Regions from separate parts of the Shewanella sp. K8 genome, predicted to be linked through region 1. Evidence: predicted binding sites of a transcription regulator. Region 1 holds the regulator's gene; each other region holds the start of a gene.
What was found. The regulator MetJ, encoded in region 1, represses methionine synthesis genes. The targets are predictions, from matches to a motif close to TAGACGTCTAGACGTCTA.
Positions count from the first base shown of each region.

Region 1 (6,836 bases):
GGGATCCGCTGCAAAAACTCATCCAGCGGAATGTCGGCCAGCGCCTCAGGCACCAGAGAGCTTAAGCGAATATCTTCAAGCTCCAGTTCCAGACCTATTTCACGGGCCAAAATCAACAGCTTGCGCTGCATGTCACGCCCGGAAAGATCGTCCCTGGGATCCGGCTCAGTGATCCCCAGCTCTTTGGCCTGCAACACCAGCTCGGAGAAAGGTTTGATGCCATCGAAATGCTCAAACAGCCAGCAGAGCGTGCCGGAGAAGATACCGCCGACAGCCTCTACCCTGTCGCCGCTGTTGTGCAAATCATTGAGCGCGTGCTGCACCGGCAGCCCGGCGCCGCAACTGGCGTTGTAACGCCAGAACAGTCGGCGGTTACCCAACTGCTGTTTCAGCTCGCGGTAGAAAGGCAATGGCCCGGAGCCGGCCAACTTGTTGGCACTGACCATATGAATGCCACGGGCAAAAAACTCAGGATACTGTAGTGTCAGTCCGGCGCTGGCACTGATATCCAGCGCCACCAGTTCATCGGCTTGCAGCAACGCAAGCTGTTCGAACAGATGTTCATACTGCCAAGGGGTGGCTTCGGCTTCAAACCTTGCCTGCCAGTCATCTCCAAAGATCCCTTCATTGCAGATCCAGGCACGGCTCGAACTCGCCAAGCCCAGGAGTTCAACACTGGCCTCCAGCTCACGTTTGAGGCCGTCGCGGGCTCGGCCGAACAACTCCACCCAGGCTTCGCCTATGTTACCCACCCCCAGCAGAATAACGCCTATGCGTTTGCGGGGGCCGGCGCAGCGCCTGTGCACCTTCTGGGTCAGCAGGTTCACCTGCGATTTGGGCACCAGGGTGACCAGGCTGAGTTGGTCCTGATACAGAGGCCGCGCTTCACGGCTCAGCAAGCGGGCAAAGCTGCGGCGATAACTGCCGGCGCCACTGCTTACCAGGGCCACCAGCCCAAGCTCTCTGTCCTCGGTAATGCTTTGAATTTTGAGCTCGGATGTCTGCGCTTCCAGTAGCTGCCAGACTTGGCGGGATAATTCGGGAGTATAGGCCAGCTCAAGTTTGTGTTGCCCCTGAGACCAGCAGGCCAGCGGGGTCAAACCCGCCTCATTGAGCGCATCAAGCGTCTGAGCCTGGGTGCCATTGAACTCCAGGCTCAAGAGGGACACCTGATTGAGATTGGTCACCACAGGGGCGCTTGCAGCATCACTCTTGGGGGCTATAAGGGTAAAGTCGGTATGCGAGGCGTAGCTCGAACGCACCGCCAGGCTAACCTCGGTATCAAACAGCGGCTGCAGGGTACGGCAATGCAGTACCGGGGAGCCGAGCCGCGCCAGGCGGTCGGCCTCAGCCAGCGACATACTGCTCAGTAGCCTAGCATCGGCAATCTTGTTGGGATCGGCATTGAACACCCCTTCAACATCTGTCCAGATAGTCACCCTGTCGATATCGGCCAGGCTGGCTATCAGGGTGGCACTGAAGTCGGAGCCGTTGCGACCGAGCAACAGAGTTTCGCCTTGGCTATTGGCGCAGATAAAGCCGGTGATCACCAGGCGCTCATCGGGATGCTCGGCCAGCAGCCGCTGCACCCTTTCACGGGACTCATCGAGGCGAATCCTGGGGACTGCGCCCTCATCGGCAATCAACAAACTGCGGGCATCCACATGGGAAGCGGCGACACCGGACTCCCGCAGTAGCGCCGCCATCAGTCTGGCCGACCAGCGTTCACCGAAACCCACCACCTGATTGCATTGGTATTCGCTGAGTTCAGGCAAGGACAACAAACTGGCCAGTTGCGCCTTATCTGTAGACAGACGCTCCCGCAGTTGACGCGCCTGTTCATTGCCCAGCAGCTGTTCAATCAGATTCTGCTGATAACCGACAAGCACCTGCAGCTCTTCCTGCCACAGAGCGCCGGATTCCTTCAGGTTCAGCAGTTTATAGAGAAAATTGGTACTCTTGCCGGCGGCGGAAACCACTACAAGATCATCTGCATGACCATGGGTCAGCAAAATATGGGCGACCCGTCGGTAGCAATCGGCATCGGCGAGACTGGAACCGCCAAACTTATGTAGGTGACAACGTGCCATCTCAAGCTCCTTCAATTCAACAGTTTGCGGCTGCAGCCAATCCGGCGGCGATATCATCCAGCAGATCCCGGCCATCTTCTATGCCCACAGACAAGCGGATAAGCGTGTCTTTAATGCCGGCTTCGGCGCGAGCATCACACGCCATGGCTCTGTGGGTCATGGTGGCGGGCACGGCCACCAGGCTCTCAACCCCTCCCAGGCTCTCGGCCACGGAAAACAACCTGAGCGCGCCAAGGAAGGCAACCACCTGCGCCTCATCACCCTTGAGTTCAAAACTCAGCATAGCGCCAAAGCCACTCTGCTGCCTGGCGGCAATTTCATGACCTGGGTGGCTCTTAAGCCCCGGATAGTAAACTTTGTCTACCACGGGACTCTGGCTCAGTAGCGCCACTATGCGCTCGGCATTGGCCTGATGCTCGCGGATCCTCAGCGCCAGAGTACGCAGGCCACGCAGGGTCAGGTAGCTGTCGAAGGCGCCACCGCTCAGCCCAAGCGTGTTGGACCACCAGTGCAGCTGCTCTGCCAGTTCAGGATCTTTGGCAATCACGGCGCCGCCCACCACATCGCTGTGGCCATTGATGTATTTAGTGGTCGAGTGCACCACTATGTCGGCCCCCAACAGTAAAGGCTGTTGCAGCGCCGGCGATAAAAAAGTGTTGTCGACCACCACCAATGCGCCCTGCTGGTGGGCCGCCTCGGCAATAGCGGCAATATCCACTACCCGCAGCAGCGGATTGGACGGAGTCTCGAGCCACACCATGCGCGGCTTTTGCGCCATGGCAGCGGCGAGTGCTTGCGGGTCGGTTTGATCCAAAACCTGCAAGCGAAACTGGCCCTTGGCAGCCAGATTGGTGAACAGCCTATAGCTACCGCCATAACAGTCATGGGGCACCAACAAGAGGTCATCCGGCCCCAGCAGGTTGACCACCAGAGTAATGGCCGCCATACCGGTCGCTGTGATTGCCGCACTGCAGCCCTGTTCCAGCTCCCCCAAGGCATCCCCCAGAATGGAGCGGGTAGGATTACCCGAGCGGCTGTAATCAAAGGCTCTTGGCTGAGTGTGACCATCAAAGGCATAGTTGGTCGACAGATAGATGGGTGGCACCACGGCCCCGTGCTGGCTGTCTGATTCGATGCCCTGCCGGACCGCTGTGGTTGCTAATCGCCGCTCTGTCATAATCGACTCCTGAATGCTGAGGTTCGACACCATAAAGATGTCTGGACGTCTAAATCTAACCAATGACCATCCAGCCGTCAATAGGCATCAAGACGTTTGGACGTCCAAATGTATGGATTTCTGTTCATATTGCACAGATTTTGCAGGCAATCATTTGACTGTATCCTGTAAGGGTTTAAAATCTGCTGCGAATTAGTGAGATCACAGGTGAATCAATGACTGAATGGAATGGCGAATACATCAGCCCTTATGCCGAACACGGCAAGAAGAACGAGCAAGTGAAAAAAATCACTGTCTCTATTCCGTTGAAGGTGCTGAAAGTATTGACCGATGAGCGCACCCGACGCCAGGTAAACAACCTGCGGCACGCCACAAACAGCGAACTGCTGTGCGAAGCCTTCCTGCATGCCTATACCGGCCAGCCACTGCCCAACGATGGGGATTTGTCCAAAGACAAACCCGACAGCATCCCGGAAGAGGCCAAGCGCATGATGGATGCCATGGGCATAGAATGGGAAGACATGGAGTAAGTGTGTTGTCCCTCAGAATTACCTTATAGTTGAACAAGGATCGCGGTGCGATCCTTGTCTTTTTTTGGGGCTTGCGAATGTTGTCACTGATAGATCCCGTCACCCTGCTACTGGCGTCCCTGATCATATTTACCGGCGCCCTGACCCAGTCGTTGATAGGCTTTGGCTTGGCCGTGGTAGCCACACCTTTGCTGTATATCGTCGATCCGGAACTGGTTCCTGCCCCTGTTATCGCCATGGGGTTTTCCATCGCCCTGCTGACACTGGTACGCGAGCGTGGCCACCTGGAATTCAACGGCCTGCAATATGCCTTGTTGGGGAGGCTCCCCGGCGGCCTGATTGGCGCCACCCTGCTGTTGCTGGCGCCGCAGCCTATTCTGGGCTTGACCATAGCCCTGATTGTGGCCGTAGCCGTATTCCTCAGCCTTAGAAAGTACAGCATCAAGATCAACCGCCTCAGCCTGTTTATCGCCGGGATATTTTCCGGGATCTTCGGTACCGTGGCCGCCATAGGCGGACCGCCGATGGCCCTGCTGCTGGCGGGTAAGGATGCCAGTCAGTTCCGCGCAGCGCTGTCGGCCTTCTTCATCTTCAGCTCATTGATAGCCTTGATTATTCTCGGCTGTTTTGGCCTCTTGACCCTGAGGCACCTATGGCTTTCGCTGTTGCTGCTGCCTTCGGTATTTCTCGGTTTTCTGGTGGCTGGCCGCTTGGTGGGCCGGGTGGATAAAGAGAAGACCCGAGTCCTGACGCTGGCGCTGTGCGCGTTGAGCGCCCTGTTGCTGACCATCAAATCAAGCCTGGCGCTCATCAACGGTTAATTTTAGAAGTGATAGCTGGTTTGCAGTACGCCGCCTATGGCGTCATCGCTGCCAAACATGCCGGTGAGATCCAGCCGGAAACTGTTGCCTATGGCGAACCCTGTCCCGAGTGAATAAAGATCGGCGGTGTGATCATTGAGATCCTGGCGATAACCGAGCCGTAAAGCAACCCAGTCAGCAGGCCGGTATTCACCGCCTAAACGCCAATAGCGGCTGCCCTCAAGCTCGGCAAACTTGTCGTTGTCGGTAAGATCCAAGTCGCTGCTGAGCGAAAAGGCCGCCCAGTCATAGGCCACCCCTGCGGTAACCATAGGTTTCACCTGATAGGTAAGCTGCACGCCGCCGGCCTCTATGCTGCTTAAGTCCCGCTTGATGAGGTTGCGACCACTGACACCGATAACCAAACCATCCAATGGCTGGAATGCCAGACCGATATCCAGGTTAAAGCCTGTGTCATCGCTTCGATAATCATCATCGTTGAAGTCATCGGCATCGAAGTTGTTGGCGCTGACGGCATAGTTAAAACTGTCCAACCGTTGCAGCTTGGGGGTAACTCCCACTGTCACCGGCATATTGACGATAGATAGCGAATAGCTCACGGCAACCCCGAGCTCGGAAACCGCCCCGGCCACGACTCGCCCTTGGGAGGTCAAATCTTGGATTTCCGGCGGATTATTGGGGTCCAAATTGTCCAGGGCATCAATATCCGCGGCGGCGATTTCGGCTATTCCCAAGGCATCGAGATAACTCTTGAATACAAAGGCATAATTAAAACCATCCGAGGGCATGACCAAAGCCATATTGATACCGGCACTGACGTAAGCGCTATTGCCCTGCAGCGATTTCAAGTCACCACTGAGGCGCTTTCGGTAGTCATCGATAGCCGCTGTGTCGGCGGCGTCTATGGCATTAACCAGGGCGTCATAGTTATCCTGCAGGGCATCAAACTTATCGATCATCTGATCTTTATCGGCGCCATCGGCGCCTATGGTTGGAATGAGTAAACTGAAGTCATTGCTGCGGCGCGAAGGCAAAGCCAGCAGTGCCGGATTGGAAAAGGCCGCCGCCTCACGATTACCGGCCGCCACGGCAACGCCGCCCATGGCATCGGCGCGGGCCTCATAAACATCCTGCCCAGCCAGTGCCAATGTGCTGGCAAGTCCCGTGGTAAGCAGTGTCAAAAGACTCAGTTTCATCTCATCACCCTCTTGCTTTTATCTGTAACCAGACGCAAGACGTTAGTTATATGGGTTAAAGATAGTCCAAATCTCGATGAAACTATGGCATCAAACACAAAAAAGCCCGTACCAAATGATACGGGCTGAGGCTCAAACAGGTTCAGAAGTGCTTGTTAACCAAGATAGCTCTGACCTGCATAGAGAATAAAGTGTCTAAGTGCCAGCACGCCGGTCAGGCTGCAGCAGGCTACCGCCAGCATGGCTCCCTTGCTGTGACGGGTACTCGCCGGCAGCAACAGCATGGAAAGCAGCGGGATACCAAAACCTATACCCACAACCCCAATCCAGAACACGCTGGCCCAGACGCCGCTTGTCAGTGATGCCAGCGCGGCGGCAGCAGCGCCACCCTTGAAGTAGAGCGCGCAGAACAGCATAAACAGGAACAGGATTTCTGCCGCCATTACCGGCAATTCCAAACCGTGCATCCGTCCCAGCTGTGAGCAGTGCTTGTCTGTCTTGAACAGCAACAGTGCTACTACCGCGTTGGCTGCCGCACCGGCCGACAAGCCGGACACCAGGAACAGTGCCGGTAAGACGGCAGTGTTCAGCATGGGGTAGGCGTTCATGGCAGAGATCAGGAAGCCGGTATAGGCACCCACGACAATCGCCAGCACGAACAGCAGCACTTCCATGGTCTTGCGCAGGCCAGTCAGTGATTCTGCAATCCCCTTGAGGAAACCCAGGCCCCAGTTGCCGAGATCATCTTTCAGCACGACCAGCGCATAGGCAAAGGTCAGCGGAATGTAAACCAACAGCGCCAACACCCCGATGGACATGACAGAGGTCAGGTTATAGTTGATCAGAATCAGCCAGAAGTGGAATGGCTTGGTCAGGTCAAACACCAGACACAACATCCCCAGACAGATAGCCACTGGCGCTATCAAGGCTGCTGCCTTGAGAATGCCGCTGTCACCCTCTGTCTTGTTTTGCACCCAACGCAGCCCGATCCCAATCAGCAGACTGCCTGCCGACAACCCCGC
Region 1 is NZ_JAPEHY010000021.1:49,285-56,120, forward strand. It holds gene ON072_RS12590 (bifunctional aspartate kinase/homoserine dehydrogenase II) at 1-2,090, opposite strand, end outside; gene metB (cystathionine gamma-synthase) at 2,107-3,267, opposite strand; gene metJ (met regulon transcriptional regulator MetJ) at 3,483-3,797, shown strand; gene ON072_RS12605 (sulfite exporter TauE/SafE family protein) at 3,875-4,618, shown strand; gene ON072_RS12610 (conjugal transfer protein TraF) at 4,621-5,814, opposite strand; gene nrfD (NrfD/PsrC family molybdoenzyme membrane anchor subunit) at 5,970-6,836, opposite strand, start outside.

Region 2 (6,836 bases), on a different contig from region 1:
GATGCCTGGGCTTGAGCAGTTACCTGTGGTTGCCATGACGGCCAACGCTATGGCCGGTGACAAGGAGATGTGTCTGCGAGCGGGCATGAATGACCACATCGCCAAGCCGATAGAAGTCAGCCTCTTGTATCAGGTGTTGTTGCAGTATCTGGGAGGTTGGCAAGTCCCGGCCGCTGCAGGGAATAATGATGCTGGTATGGCCGATGGCGATGCTCCTGAGAATCTGGTGAGCTGGCCGGAACACGAGAGCCTGGATATCGATCGCGGACTGCAGCTGGTACAGCATTCAGAGCGCCTCTATCGGCGCATCTTCGAGCGTTTCCTCGGTAGTCAGGGCAATGTCGGCAAACGGATTCGCAAGGCGCTCAAGGAACAACAGCAGGAAGAAGCGGTCAGGGCGGCGCATACCCTTAAGGGGCTGGCAGGTAACCTCTGCTCCGAGCCTTTGGTGGAAGAGGCCAGGCAATTGGAAGCCAAGTTGGCGGCCGGTGAAGAATGTGAGCAAGAGTTACTGGCGGTGGAAACCCGGGTTGCAGCCATTGTTGAAGCCATTGCGGACTGGATAGGGGATAAGCCACAAAGCGATCCTCAGACGGAAGGTGATGCCGCCGAGGAGATTGATCCCGAGGCGCTTAAAACCGCCCTGGAGCAACTGCTGCAGAGTCTGGAAGACGCCGATGCCGAAGCCGTTGTTCAACTGGAAGCATTGAGCCGCAGGGTGAGCAAGCCTCTGTGGCAGCGCCTGAAACCTGTCAGCAGCATGGTCGGCAGCTATCAGTTTGATGATGCCGCCGATCTTATCCGCGAGCTGCAGCAGGAGCTGAACGAGACCGAGCAGGCCTGACTATACTCATTAGGGGATATTCGCGCCGCCATTAAAGCGCTGTGGCGCTGAAATAGGATGTGGAGCCCGTAACAAGAGGGAGATTGAGATGGAAAAAGCCACTGTACTGGTGGTGGACGATACACCGGAGAACATAGATATTCTGGTGGGGATCCTCGGCGACGATTATAAGCTCAAGGTGGCGATAGATGGCCCAAGAGCGCTGGCGTTGGCGCAGAAGAGCCCTCCGGATCTGATCCTCCTGGATGTGATGATGCCGGGCATGAATGGCTATGAAGTTTGTAAGCGTCTCAAGCAGGAACCCATGACCAGCCATATCCCGGTGATCTTTGTCACCGCTCTCTCTGAGGTGGCCGATGAGACCCAGGGCTTTGATTTGGGGGCTGTCGACTACATCACCAAGCCTGTCAGTGCCCCGATAGTCAGAGCCAGGGTACGTAACCACTTGGCCCTCTACGATCAGAAGCGTTTGCTGGAACAACAGGTGCGCGAACGTACCCGCGAGCTGGAACAGACCCGCTTCGAGATCATCCGTCGCCTGGGCCGTGCCGCTGAATACAAGGATAACGAGACCGGCTTACACGTTATTCGCATGAGCCACTATGCCAGGCTCCTGGCACAACAGGCCAAGCTGCCGGACAACTTCTGTGAGCTGCTTTACAATGCGGCGCCCATGCATGATATCGGTAAGATAGGTACTCCTGACGCTGTGCTGAAAAAGCCGGGGAAACTGGACGCCGAAGAGTGGCGAATCATGCAGCAACACGCCGAAATCGGTGCCGAGATTATCGGTGAGCACCCGGATCCTCTGTTGCAGATGTCCCGACGCATTGCGCTGACTCACCACGAGAAGTGGGATGGCTCAGGTTATCCCAATGGCTTGAAAGGCAATGATATTCCCATTGAGGGGCGAATCGTCGCCATTGCCGATGTCTTCGATGCCCTGACCTCAATTCGACCTTACAAGAAGGCCTGGAGCATAGAAGATACTATGGCGTTACTGGAGTCTGAGGCGGGGAAACACTTTGACCCTGAATTGGTGGAACTGTTCAAACAGATACTGCCCCAGGTGATAGAGGTGCGTGATACTCATATGGAAACTGAGTCCGGCACTGAATAGCGACAAACTGCGGATAAAAATAAAGGCGCCGACGGCGCCTTTATTGGGTCATTCATTGTTACTCCTGCTCTTCCAGAGAGTAGGGCAGAGGCAGTACCGTCAGTTCGCTGTTTTCATCATCGGCGATGCGGAATTTGGCGCCGACTTCTGTGTCATTGGCCAGCACTGCGGTCAGCAGCAACTCGCCATTTCGTTGTACGGCTTCAATAATGCTGCCGCCCTTACGAAAACCTTCATCCAGCGCCATCTCCAGTGTGGTTTCCGGTGTGACATCGACAGTGGCTTTACCCTTGAGAATATAGAGGGCTCGCTTGTTGCCGCCGCGATACTTCATTCTGGCCACGGTTTCCTGGCCCATGTAGCAACCCTTGGTGAAGCTGATGCCGTTGATGGCCTGCAGGTTGCACATTTGCGGTACAAATTGGCCCATGTGTGATGCCGGCAGGTTAGGGTAGGCGGCAAGGATTTCCAGCTCTTGCCAGGCACTGGCATCGACTGGAGACTGCTGCTGGCACAAGGCCTCGGCCCGGGCCTTGGGCAGAACCAGAATAAAGCGCTCGCCATCCTGCAGTACCACGCCGTCATCGACAGCACTCACTTGCTGCTCTGGACTGAAGCCCGGGAACTGCTCTGCCAGCCAAGTGGCAGCCTTGGCGCCGGCTACACCCAAGAGACTGTAATCGTCGCTGACATCGACCAGTTCGGCCTTACTGAACACAGCGTACTTCTTCAGTTGCGGCAAGTCGGCAGCCAGGGTATCCCTTGGCATCATCAATATCAGGGCATCACCCAGGGCAAAGGTTCTGAAACTTGAAAGCATTTTGCCTTTGGGATCGCAGTGAGCGCCCCAACGCCACTGCTCGGCCGTGAGAGAGCTGATATCCGTGGTGACCTGACCATGGATAAAGCTGCGGCCCTGTTCGCCGGTAACGGCAAGCAGACCCAAGTGAGAGAGGCGGGAAATAAGCAGATCCGGAATGCCGGCATCCAGTGGCCAATCGGGCTGAGAAACGCAAATGCTCATAACAAGATCCTGAGATTGAAGGCATTAAGAGATCTGCGATTGTAGCGGATTTGACAGAAATAAACAGGGCACCGATAGCAATATGGCGCCCTGTGAAAGCCTCAAAAAATCAGAACAGCAGTCTGGTACGGATAGTACCTTCGATAGACTTGAGCTCTGTCAGTGCTTCTTCAGCCTGGGTGGTATCTACCTCCATCACCACATAACCTATAGTAGCCGTGGTTTGCAGATACTGGGCTGAAATGTTGATGCCTTTCTCCGAGAACGCCTGGTTAATCTTGATCAGAATACCGGGGCGGTTATGGTGAATATGCAGCAGGCGGGAGGCATCTTTATGCTGCGGTAGCGATACTTCCGGGAAGTTGACTGCCGACAGGGTAGAACCGTTGTCTGAGTATTTGGCTAGCTTGCCGGCAACCTCAATACCTATGTTTTCCTGGGCTTCTTCTGTGCTGCCGCCTATGTGTGGGGTCAGTAACACATTGTCCAGACCGCGCAGCGGGCTTTGGAATTCGTCAGTATTGGACTTGGGCTCAACCGGGAACACGTCGATGGCGGCACCTGCCAACTGTTGCTCCTTGAGGGCTACCGCCAGGGCGTCGATATCCACCACAGTGCCGCGGGAAGCATTGATCAGTATGCTGCCTTTGCGCATCATCGCCAGTTCGGCCTGGGCAATCATTTCTTTGGTTTGTGGTGTTTCAGGCACATGCAGGCTGACCACATCGGCTTGAGACAGTAACTGCTCCATGGAATGTACCTGCTGGGCGTTACCCAGCGGCAGCTTATCTTCGATATCGAAGAAGATCACTTTCATCCCCAAGGTTTCGGCGAGGATCCCCAACTGGGTACCGATATGGCCATAACCTATGACCCCCAAGGTCTTGCCACGGGCTTCGAAGCTGCCATTGGCGCTCTTGAGCCAGCCACCACGATGGGCCAGGGCGTTGCGCTGCGGAATACCGCGCAGCAGCATGATGATTTCACCGAGTACCAGTTCGGCCACGCTGCGGGTATTGGAGAAGGGCGCATTGAACACAGGAATACCCAGTTGCTCGGCAGCCTTGAGGTCGACCTGGTTGGTGCCGATACAGAAACATCCTATGGCAACCAGCTTTTCCGCCTGTTGTAATACTTCTTGGGTCAGTTGGGTACGGGAGCGGATTCCGACGAAATGGGCATCTTTGATCGACTGCTGAAGCTCTGAGCCGGAGAGTGATGCCTTGTGATACTCGATATTGGTATAGCCAGCCCTTTCCAGCACATCGACGGCTGATTGGTGGACGCCTTCCAACAACAGGATTTTAATTTTATCCTTGTCCAGCGAGTGTTTCGCCATGATATAGGTACCCTCTTGATTATTAACTAATGTACGTATGCTATGATGCTTTCGCCCATGCCCAATCAAAGTAGCACTTTTTTCAGGTGAAGTGGAGGGCTAGATGGCTAAAGTATTTTTTCCTAATTGAGAACAATCACTGGCATAAGGAAAGTGGCTTGAAAAACACAATTATCTGGCTGGTCGTTTATTTTGTGGTACTTATCTGGTCGGCGGTAGCGCCTAAAGATGATTTCACTTGGTGGCTGGAGGCGCTGCCTGGGATGCTGGCACTGCCGATACTGTTTTTTACCCGCAAACGTTTTCCGCTGACTCCGCTGCTTTATGGCCTGATCTTGGTGCATTGCCTGATACTGTTTGTCGGCGCCCACTACACCTATGCCGAGGTGCCGCTGTTCGATACTTTAGCACAGTGGATGGGCTCTGAGCGTAACAACTACGATAAACTGGGTCATTTGGCCCAAGGATTTATCCCGGCAATGATTGCCAGGGAGATACTGTTGCGTAATCAAGCAGTGAAACCTGGTGCCTGGTGTGCTTTTCTAGTCAGTTGTTTTGCCTTGGCCTTGTCGGCTTTCTATGAACTGATTGAATGGTGGGTTGCCGCGGCTACAGGCACAGGTGCCGAGGCCTTTCTCGGCACCCAGGGCTATGTCTGGGATACCCAGTCGGATATGCTGATGGCTCTTATCGGTGCCATCGCCGCCCTGCTGGTTTTATCCTCATTTCATGACCGCCAGTTGCAGCGTCTTGGCGCCGATTGACAGGTCGGGACAGAGAGAGCCATATACAGTCTTTACAATATTTCATCTGGCAATGCGACTAAAGATTGTTAGAATCATACTTTATGGTGATGAAAACCGGACACTATCTGGTCAGAATCATCTGATACTTTTTGTGTAAGCTCACGGAAAGTGATTAAGGAAGCTATCCCTTTAGGGATATGAGCGAGACTTTTCAGGGAGAAGAGTAAATATGAGTAGTATCAATGAGTTGGTTTTTATAAACCAGATAGCCGCCCCTTGTCATTTGGCCATACTGGCCGAGTCCATTGGTCTTAAGACCCGTATAGTACGCCACCCGGAACAGTTGGATCCGCAGAAGAGCGATAGTACTTTCTATCTAATTTCTCAGAAGGGGTCGGCGCTGGACAATAAGGGCATTCCTCTGCTGGCCAGCCGTCTGGTCTCTCATGTTCCTGTCGCCCTCTATCAAGTTGCCAGAGGTTCACTGGATCAGGAATCGGCTATGTTGCTGGGGATCCGCGGGGTACTTTATTCAGATCAGCGCATCGATCTTATGCTTACTGGCCTGCGCAAGATGGTGGCCGATGAGCTCTGGTACGACAGAACCCTTATCAGCAAGATGTTCCGTAAGCTGGTCAAGACCTTGGACACTGGCAATGAGATGTCGGCCGATACGGTTTCCATGCTGCAGATGTTGACCCGGCGTGAACGTACCATTATTCAGCTGGTTTCCAGTGGTGCCAGGAATAAAGAGATAGCCCAACGTCTGTGTATCAGTGAGCATACGGTCAAGGCGCATATTTCATCGATTTTCCGCAAGACTCAATCTCGTAATCGAGTCGAATTGTTGCGTTGGGCCCAGACCTATCAGAGTCACTTCGATCTCATCAGTTGATTTGTCGCTAGATCCAGCCTGAACTTGGCCCCGAATGGGGCTTGTTTATGCTTTGATGGCTTTTATGTAAGCCAAGTCAGTGGAAAATTCCTGTCAGAGTGCGGCAATCGCCGCTGCTTTGTGTTTTTTTGCGCGTCGGGAATGGCTTTCAGCCAAAGCCATGATAGCCGTTGTGCCAGCGACCTGAAGTCGTGGGGCAAATGAGTCGATGCACAAGGGCCAGTTCACCATCCCTGGCTCGCGTTCGAAAGCATGTTGCTGCGCAACTCTCGCCGAGTCACAGGAGCGCCTGTGCATAAGCCTGCGGCAGGCAATGGGAGACCGTCCGTCGCTGGAAGCCCTGCCAATACTAATTAGTAACTTATAGTTAGAAGCCATGATAGCCGCTGTGCCAGCGGCCTAAAGTCGTGGTGTTCCACACCACACTGGACAAGGGGCTTTGCTTGTCCAAAGCCCCTTGCATCCCCAAGGACACCCCGACGTAGCCGAAATCCCCGCTGGCTTATGAAGCAAATTGGCTACGCTCAGGACTCGCATCCCTGCTCGACCTTCGAGCCTCGACCTCCCTGTCTCGGCTACGCCAATTTACAACAACGCCGGCGGCGGCTCCGAAGGGGGAATTGGTGTAATTCTGTTAGCACTGAGTAGCTTGAAACATCTGAAGTGTCTGCAGACATACACCTCATTTTCAGGCACAGGCGGAACTGTGACCGTCGAAAACAAGGATGTTTTCGTCGAGGCTACAGGGACGTATTCACGCCGTGTCACAGGATCGCCTGTGCGAGAGCGCACCGCAGGTGATGGGCTGCAACTTAGCTGGCAGCTAAAACCAGGTTTATTAGTGAGATTTGGTTCAAAGCCATGATAG
Region 2 is NZ_JAPEHY010000020.1:33,824-40,659, forward strand. It holds gene ON072_RS12165 (PAS domain S-box protein) at 1-844, shown strand, start outside; gene ON072_RS12170 (response regulator) at 933-1,964, shown strand; gene ygfZ (tRNA-modifying protein YgfZ) at 2,023-2,988, opposite strand; gene serA (phosphoglycerate dehydrogenase) at 3,098-4,327, opposite strand; gene ON072_RS12185 (DUF2238 domain-containing protein) at 4,486-5,091, shown strand; gene ON072_RS12190 (helix-turn-helix transcriptional regulator) at 5,303-5,968, shown strand.
Region 2: serA (phosphoglycerate dehydrogenase) is a predicted target of MetJ. The motif match lies at 4,420-4,437, and genes of this name have one in related genera.

Region 3 (6,836 bases), on a different contig from region 1:
ACAGGTCTGCCGGGGTAAAATCATCATCCATGCGGGCATAGAGCTGAATGCGGGTTTCGGCAATCGGGCCAACAAAATCAAATTCCTGCCGCCGCTGTTCATTAATGGAAGTGGCAAACAGCAAGACGTTGGGCTCCTGGTTTGCGATATTCATTGCCCTGGCCCAAGGCAACACTTCTATCACAGGCTCTTTGTCAGAGGTAGCCACCTGATGGTGCAAGGTCCTCACCAGGGCCACCGCATAACCATCGACACGACCATGGCGCTCATAGCTCATGGGAGGCCAGGTTTCGGTCAGCAGCCTGAGTGCGGGCGACTCGGCCTCAGTAGGCTCGTTACCGGCCAAAGCCAAGTTGGCAAAGCTACAACAGAACACTATCACGCAGCCCCTGAGCAAGGTTTCGATTCCCGGCATATACTCTCCCCCCTCAATTTCTTCAAGCATAGCACCGACAACAGTCGAAATCGCCGTTTACGGCAACTGTGAGCAATTCTGCTTTACTGATATAATCATGGCTTTTCCCCGGTCAGCCTCTGTTCATGTCAGCTTCTCAACCACCACAATTTGATCCCGGTATGCTTGGCAAGCTTGCCCGCAACATAAAAGCCTGGGGCAAAGAGCTGGGTTTTGCTCAAGTGGGAATAACGGATACAGATCTCAGCCGCGAAGAGCCCAGGCTACAGGCCTGGCTCGATAAGGGCTATCACGGTGAGATGGGCTATATGGCCAGCCACGGTATGATGCGGGCCCGCCCGGCCGAGTTGCATCCCGGCACTTTGCGAGTTATCTCAGTACGGATGGACTACTTACCGCCACAAGCCGGGTTTGCCCTCAATCTCAAAGACCCTAACCTTGGCTATATCTCCCGTTATGCCGGCGGCCGCGACTATCACAAGCTGATGCGTAATCGCTTGAAAAAGTTGGGCGAGCGCATAGATGAAGCGCTCAAAGCCCTGCAACTTGAAGGCTGTGGCTTTCGACCCTTCGTCGACTCGGCTCCCATTCTGGAACGGCCGCTGGCAGAAAAGGCCGGGATCGGCTGGACAGGTAAACACTCACTGATCCTCAACCATGAGGCCGGCAGTTGGTTTTTCCTCGGAGAGCTGCTGGTGAACCTGCCGCTGCCCATGGATGTCGCCATAGCCGAAGGCTGCAACACCTGCGTTGCCTGCATCACAAGTTGCCCAACCGGCGCCATAGTCGAGCCTTATGTGGTCGATGGGCGCCGCTGTATCTCCTACCTCACCATAGAACTGGCCGGCAGCATTCCACTGGAGTTTCGGCCACTGCTCGGCAATCGCATCTACGGCTGTGATGACTGCCAGCTGGTATGCCCCATCAACCGCGCCGCGCCTTTGACCGCAGAGACTGACTTTCATCTAAGGCCACAACTGAAGCAACCCAAACTGCTGGAGCTGTTTGCCTGGAGCGAGGCCGAGTTTTTGAAAAACACCGAAGGCAGCGCCATTCGTCGCATAGGCCATGAACGCTGGCTGCGCAATATTGCGGTGGCACTGGGCAATGCGCCCGGCAGTGAAACCATAGTTGCCGCCTTGCAGGAGCGACTGACAGATGCCTCAGAACTGGTCGCAGAACACATAGAGTGGGCACTGGCGCAGCAGGCAGAAAAACTCAGCGCCAACGACACAGCGCCTATTCCCGCCCGCAAGACGGGGCGCCTGATCCGGATAGTGGAAAAGGGTTTGCCAAGAGACGCCTGAATTCAAGCCTAATCCAGGGTAAAACCCACCTTGATGGTGACCTGCCAATGAGCGATAACACCGGCCTCCAGATGTCCGCGAGTATCTATCACTTCAAACCAACGCAAATTATGCAGCGACTGACTGGCCGCCGCGATGGCATTCTTGACCGCTTCGTCCGAGCTGATGGGGGATGAACCTGTCAGTTCTATTATCTTGTACACATGGCTCATAAGGCTTCTCCTGATAGTTATCTGTGTCCAGCACAGGTTCGTGACCTGAGTATAGACAGAAATGGCCGATGGCATATTTCCCTTGGTTTCTGTATATTTCTCAGTTGGATAACCATAGGAAGAAATCAAGGGATTGCTATGCAATTAAAACATTCAGGTCTGGGGATCGCCTCGTTTGCCACCAGCATATTTAGTGGGATAGCCCTGTTTATCACTTTTATTGTTGCAGGAGCCCTGGAGGCAACAACACCGGGCGGCCTGGATGAAAATTCGATGGAAGCCATTCTTGTGGGCCTGATGATCATCTTTATGATGCTGGTCTGCCTGGTGTCTTTGGGATTGGGCATTGGCGGCCTGGTACAAAAAGACCGCCAGAAAATCTTCGCCATTTTGGGCACCACTTTTTCAGGCTTGATCATTCTGGGTACGGTTGGCCTGATAGCGCTGGGCATGAGCATGGGCTGAATCTTTCCCGCGTTAAAGTCAATCAACATCAGGGGCGCAGTGCGCCCCTGACTGTTATTAACCACAGAATTTTATCACCCGAGTCGACGTCGCAACTCCCTGGTCGCATCGACCATGTTCTTCAAAGCCGGCTCGACTTCCTCCCAGTTACGGGTCTTCAAGCCGCAATCCGGGTTGACCCAGAGCTGGTGCACAGGAATTTTCTGCGCCGCCTTTTCAATCAGGCTCACCATGGCCTCCACTGTTGGAATATTGGGGGAGTGAATATCATAAACCCCGGGGCCGATTTCATTGGGATAATCAAAGTCCTCAAAGGCATTCAACAACTCCATCCGCGAGCGCGATGTTTCTATGGTGATCACATCGGCATCCATGGCAGCAATGGCGGCAATAGTGTTGTTGAATTCGCTGTAGCACATATGGGTATGAATTTGGGTCTCGTCTCTGACACCGGCGGCGCTGAGCTTGAAGGCGGCCACCGCCCAATCGAGATAATGGGCCCAATCGCTGCATTTGAGCGGCAAGCCTTCCCGAAAAGCCGGCTCATCAATCTGAATAATACCTATGCCCGCCCGCTCCAATGCCACCACTTCATCACGTATCGCCAGGGCCAACTGAGTCGCTATCTGCTCGCGGCTGATATCCTCGCGGGCAAAGGACCAATGCAATATGGTCACGGGCCCGGTCAGCATGCCTTTCACTGGTCTGTCGGTGAGACTCTGGGCATATTCGGCCCAGTCGACTGTCATCGCCTTGGGACGGGTCACATCGGCGTAGATCAGCGGCGGCTTGACGCAGCGGGAACCATAGCTCTGCACCCAGCCATGTTTGGTAAAACCTACGCCATCGAGCTGTTCACCAAAGTATTCCACCATGTCGTTGCGCTCGGCTTCACCGTGTACCAACACATCTATGCCCAGCTTGAGCTGACGTTCTATGGTATCCCGGGTCACCTGTTGCAGCTGCTCTGTGTACACAGCATCGTCCAACTCACCCTTGCGCCAGCGGCTACGCAGGTTACGAATGGCTGCCGTCTGCGGGAATGAACCTATGGTAGTCGTCGGCAACAAAGGCAGCTTGAACCTGGCCTGCTGGGCTTGTCTGCGCACCTCAAACTCATGGTTTCGGTCGTAATCGGTTGCGCTCAGGGCATCGATTCTGGCACTGAGCTGTTGATTACGCCCCTGCGCCCTGGCCGCGCGCCGATCCCGGCAACGGGCGACCACGGCTTTGGCATTTTCAGTCTCAGGCGCCTCCAAAAGCGCCTTGAGCTCCTGCAACTCGGTAAGTTTTTGCCTGGCGAAAGCCAGCAGGCTTTTAAGCTCGGGCGCCAGCGCAGTCTCCACCTCGAGATCCACCGGGGTATGCAACAGGGAGCAGGAAGTGGCGAGCCAGAGCCTGTCTCCCAGATCCCGCGCCAGTGGCGCCAACTGCTCGGCCACAAGATCCAGATCGGCGGCCCAGACGTTACGGCCGTTGATCACCCCAACCGACAACACCTGTTCGGGCGCCAATGCACCGACAAAGGCCTGCAACTGCTCGGGCGCGGTGACCAGATCCAGGTGAATACCCGCCACCGGCAGTGCCGACAACAGACTTTGATGGTGGGCTACAGTGCCGTAATAGGTTGCCAGCAACAGCTTGAGCGGCGCCGACTTGAGTACGCCGTAGGCCTGATTGAAGGCCTGTTGCCAGTTGTCATCCAGCTCAAGTGCCAGCGCAGGTTCATCCAATTGCACCCATTCAACACCCTGGGCGGCAAATCGGGCCAGAATGGCTTGATAACATTCCACCAGCGCCGGCAGCAGTGTCAAACGGTCGAACTCTGAGCCCACTGTCTTGGACAGATACAGGAAAGTGACCGGCCCCAAGAGTACCGGCTTGGCAGTGTGGCCCAGCGTCTGAGCCTCGGTCACCTCTTCAAACAACTGTTCCCAGGCGATATCGAAGCGTTGATCTTCGCTGAGCTCAGGCACCAGATAATGGTAGTTGGTGTTGAAGTACTTGGTCATTTCAGACGCCGGCGCATGCTTGCCGCTGGGCGCTCGGCCACGGGCAATCCGGAACAGGGTATCGAGATTGACAGCGCCGCCGTCACGGTGACGCTCGGGGATGACCCCCAGAGTCGCACTCAGGGTCAACACCTGATCATAGTAAGCAAAGTCACCGACCGGCAGCTGCGCCACCCCGGCGTCGGCCTGCCACTGCCAGTGGGTACGCCTAAGCTCCCTGGCAACACTCTCTAATTCGGCCACGCTGGACTCACCGCGCCAATATTTCTCCAAAGCAAACTTGAGTTCACGTCGACGTCCGATACGGGGAAAGCCAAGACTATTTAATTGCATAATGTATACCATCCTCTATAAACTGTGCAGCAAGTGACTGGCGACGCCGAAACACAACAAATCAAACCGGGCGTCTGGACGTCTAGAAGTTTATTGTGCTAGTCTCAGCACAGGCAACCGAATTGAATTCAAGGGCAACATGAGCGGCATTCATGTGGAGAGGAAATGATAGAACTGAGACACCTTCGTACTCTGATAGCACTGAAAGAAAGTGGCAGTCTGGCCGGCGCGGCGAAGAAACGTTTTGTCACCCAGTCGGCGCTGTCACACCAGATTAAAGAGTTGGAGACCCGGATTAACTCCCAGGTATTTGTTCGCAAAAGCAAACCTCTGACCTTCACGCTTGAGGGCAGTCGCCTGCTGACCCTGGCAGAAGAGATACTGCCCCGGGTACAGGAAACCGAATTTGTGCTCAAACGCGGTCTATCTGGAAGCAGCGGTCCCTTGAAGGTGGGTATTGAGTGTCACAGCTGTTTTCGCTGGCTGATGCCTGTAATGGAAGCCTTTCATCAGTCTTATCCGGATGCCAATCTGGATCTCTCCAGCCGCCATCTGTTCGACTCTCTCAATGCGCTGGAAACCGGTGAGCTGGATATAGTGCTGACCTCAGATCCTGTGCCCGGCCATGCCCTTGCCTATCAGCATCTGTTTGATTTTGAAGTGAGACTGGTGATGGCCAAAGATCACCCTCTGGCAGGCAACAGCTATATTTTGCCGCAACAACTGGCCAGGGAACCTATTATCAGTTATCCGGTACCGCTGGAAAGGCTGGATATTTTCCGTCACTTCCTCGAGCCGGCCGGAGTGGTGCCCGGCCCACAAAAACGCTGTGATCTCACCAATGTGTTGCTGCAACGCATCGCCTGTAAAGAAGGGGTTGCGGCCTTGCCCAACTGGTCACTGACCGAAGCCCAGGGCTTGAGCCTGACCTCGGTGAAACTGGGGCAGGAAGGCCTGAAACGGCCGCTGTTCGGTGCCTACCGCCGCGACAGCAGCAATAGAGTGCAGCTGCAAAGGCTGCTGGAATTGATTGCCAAAGAGGGATTACAGCGTCAAGACAGACACTGACTGAGCGGCTGCCACCGCGCCTGAAAGTCGGCGGCAGTCACAAAGCATCTAGAGAGGATTCAGCAGCAGACCGCGCTGGGACAATACCCTTCTCAGTACCAGTCCGGGTGAATTGGGATCCCGGGTCTGTCTCAGGTTATGGGCGACCATAAACTCGCTTTGCAGCTCATCATCCAACCCCAGAGATTCAAAAGCTTCCACCGTCAGCGTCTGCTGCTGGGTCTCTATCAGGGTCTTGATAATGCCCAGCGGGAAGCACTGCTCGGCTTCGGCGTTGAGATAGGCAAACGCCGTCAGGGCAATAATCTGACCAAAGACGCTGAACAGTGCCAGAGTCTGCACTTCATCCGCGTCTATCTGTACCCCTTGCATCTGATGCAAGCTGTCCACCGACTCGGTCGCCACAGACTCAGTCAGGCGCCAATAGCCAAGTACCAGTTTACGGTATGGCTGCGGCAATTCATCGAGCCGCTCTTTGAGATAAAAGCTAAAGGCATAACGGTAGATATTGACCTGTCCCAGACGCACCAATGCATCCTTGAGGCTGCGGTTTGGCTGAACGGAAGGAGAGAGCGCGTTATTGCTGCGCCACAGCAGATGAGCTGCCAGAGCGGGATCGGTCGCGACAATATCGATCACATTGCGAATATCGCCATCAGCAATAATGGCCTTCTTAAGCGGGATCAGGATGCCGCGGCGCCCTATCACCTGCTCTTCGTTGGCAATAATGGCACGCACTTGAGTAAAAACCTGCTGCTCAAGATCTGTCATGTGATTCTTTAAACCTGTTGTTATTTATTATGGAGGCACTATTGCCATTTATTATGGCAGAGAATTTACCCATAAAACGCCCACCAGGGTCAAGTTGAATCGATAATTAGCCCGGTTTTTGCCAAATAGAATCAAAAAGTAGCATCAAAAAGCGCCCGCCTCCTGCAGCCTGGTAAAGATGACTTGTGCCAAACGCGAATACCCCTGTTGATTGAGATGCACAGTATCGGACTTGAGCTCGTTTGAACGCAGC
Region 3 is NZ_JAPEHY010000013.1:16,881-23,716, reverse strand. It holds gene ON072_RS08840 (substrate-binding periplasmic protein) at 1-415, opposite strand, end outside; gene queG (tRNA epoxyqueuosine(34) reductase QueG) at 541-1,722, shown strand; gene ON072_RS08830 (dodecin) at 1,731-1,934, opposite strand; gene ON072_RS08825 (hypothetical protein) at 2,073-2,399, shown strand; gene metE (5-methyltetrahydropteroyltriglutamate--homocysteine S-methyltransferase) at 2,474-4,744, opposite strand; gene ON072_RS08815 (LysR family transcriptional regulator) at 4,910-5,812, shown strand; gene ON072_RS08810 (HDOD domain-containing protein) at 5,861-6,583, opposite strand; gene ON072_RS08805 (GDSL-type esterase/lipase family protein) at 6,728-6,836, opposite strand, start outside.
Region 3: metE (5-methyltetrahydropteroyltriglutamate--homocysteine S-methyltransferase) is a predicted target of MetJ. The motif match lies at 4,820-4,837, and genes of this name have one in related genera.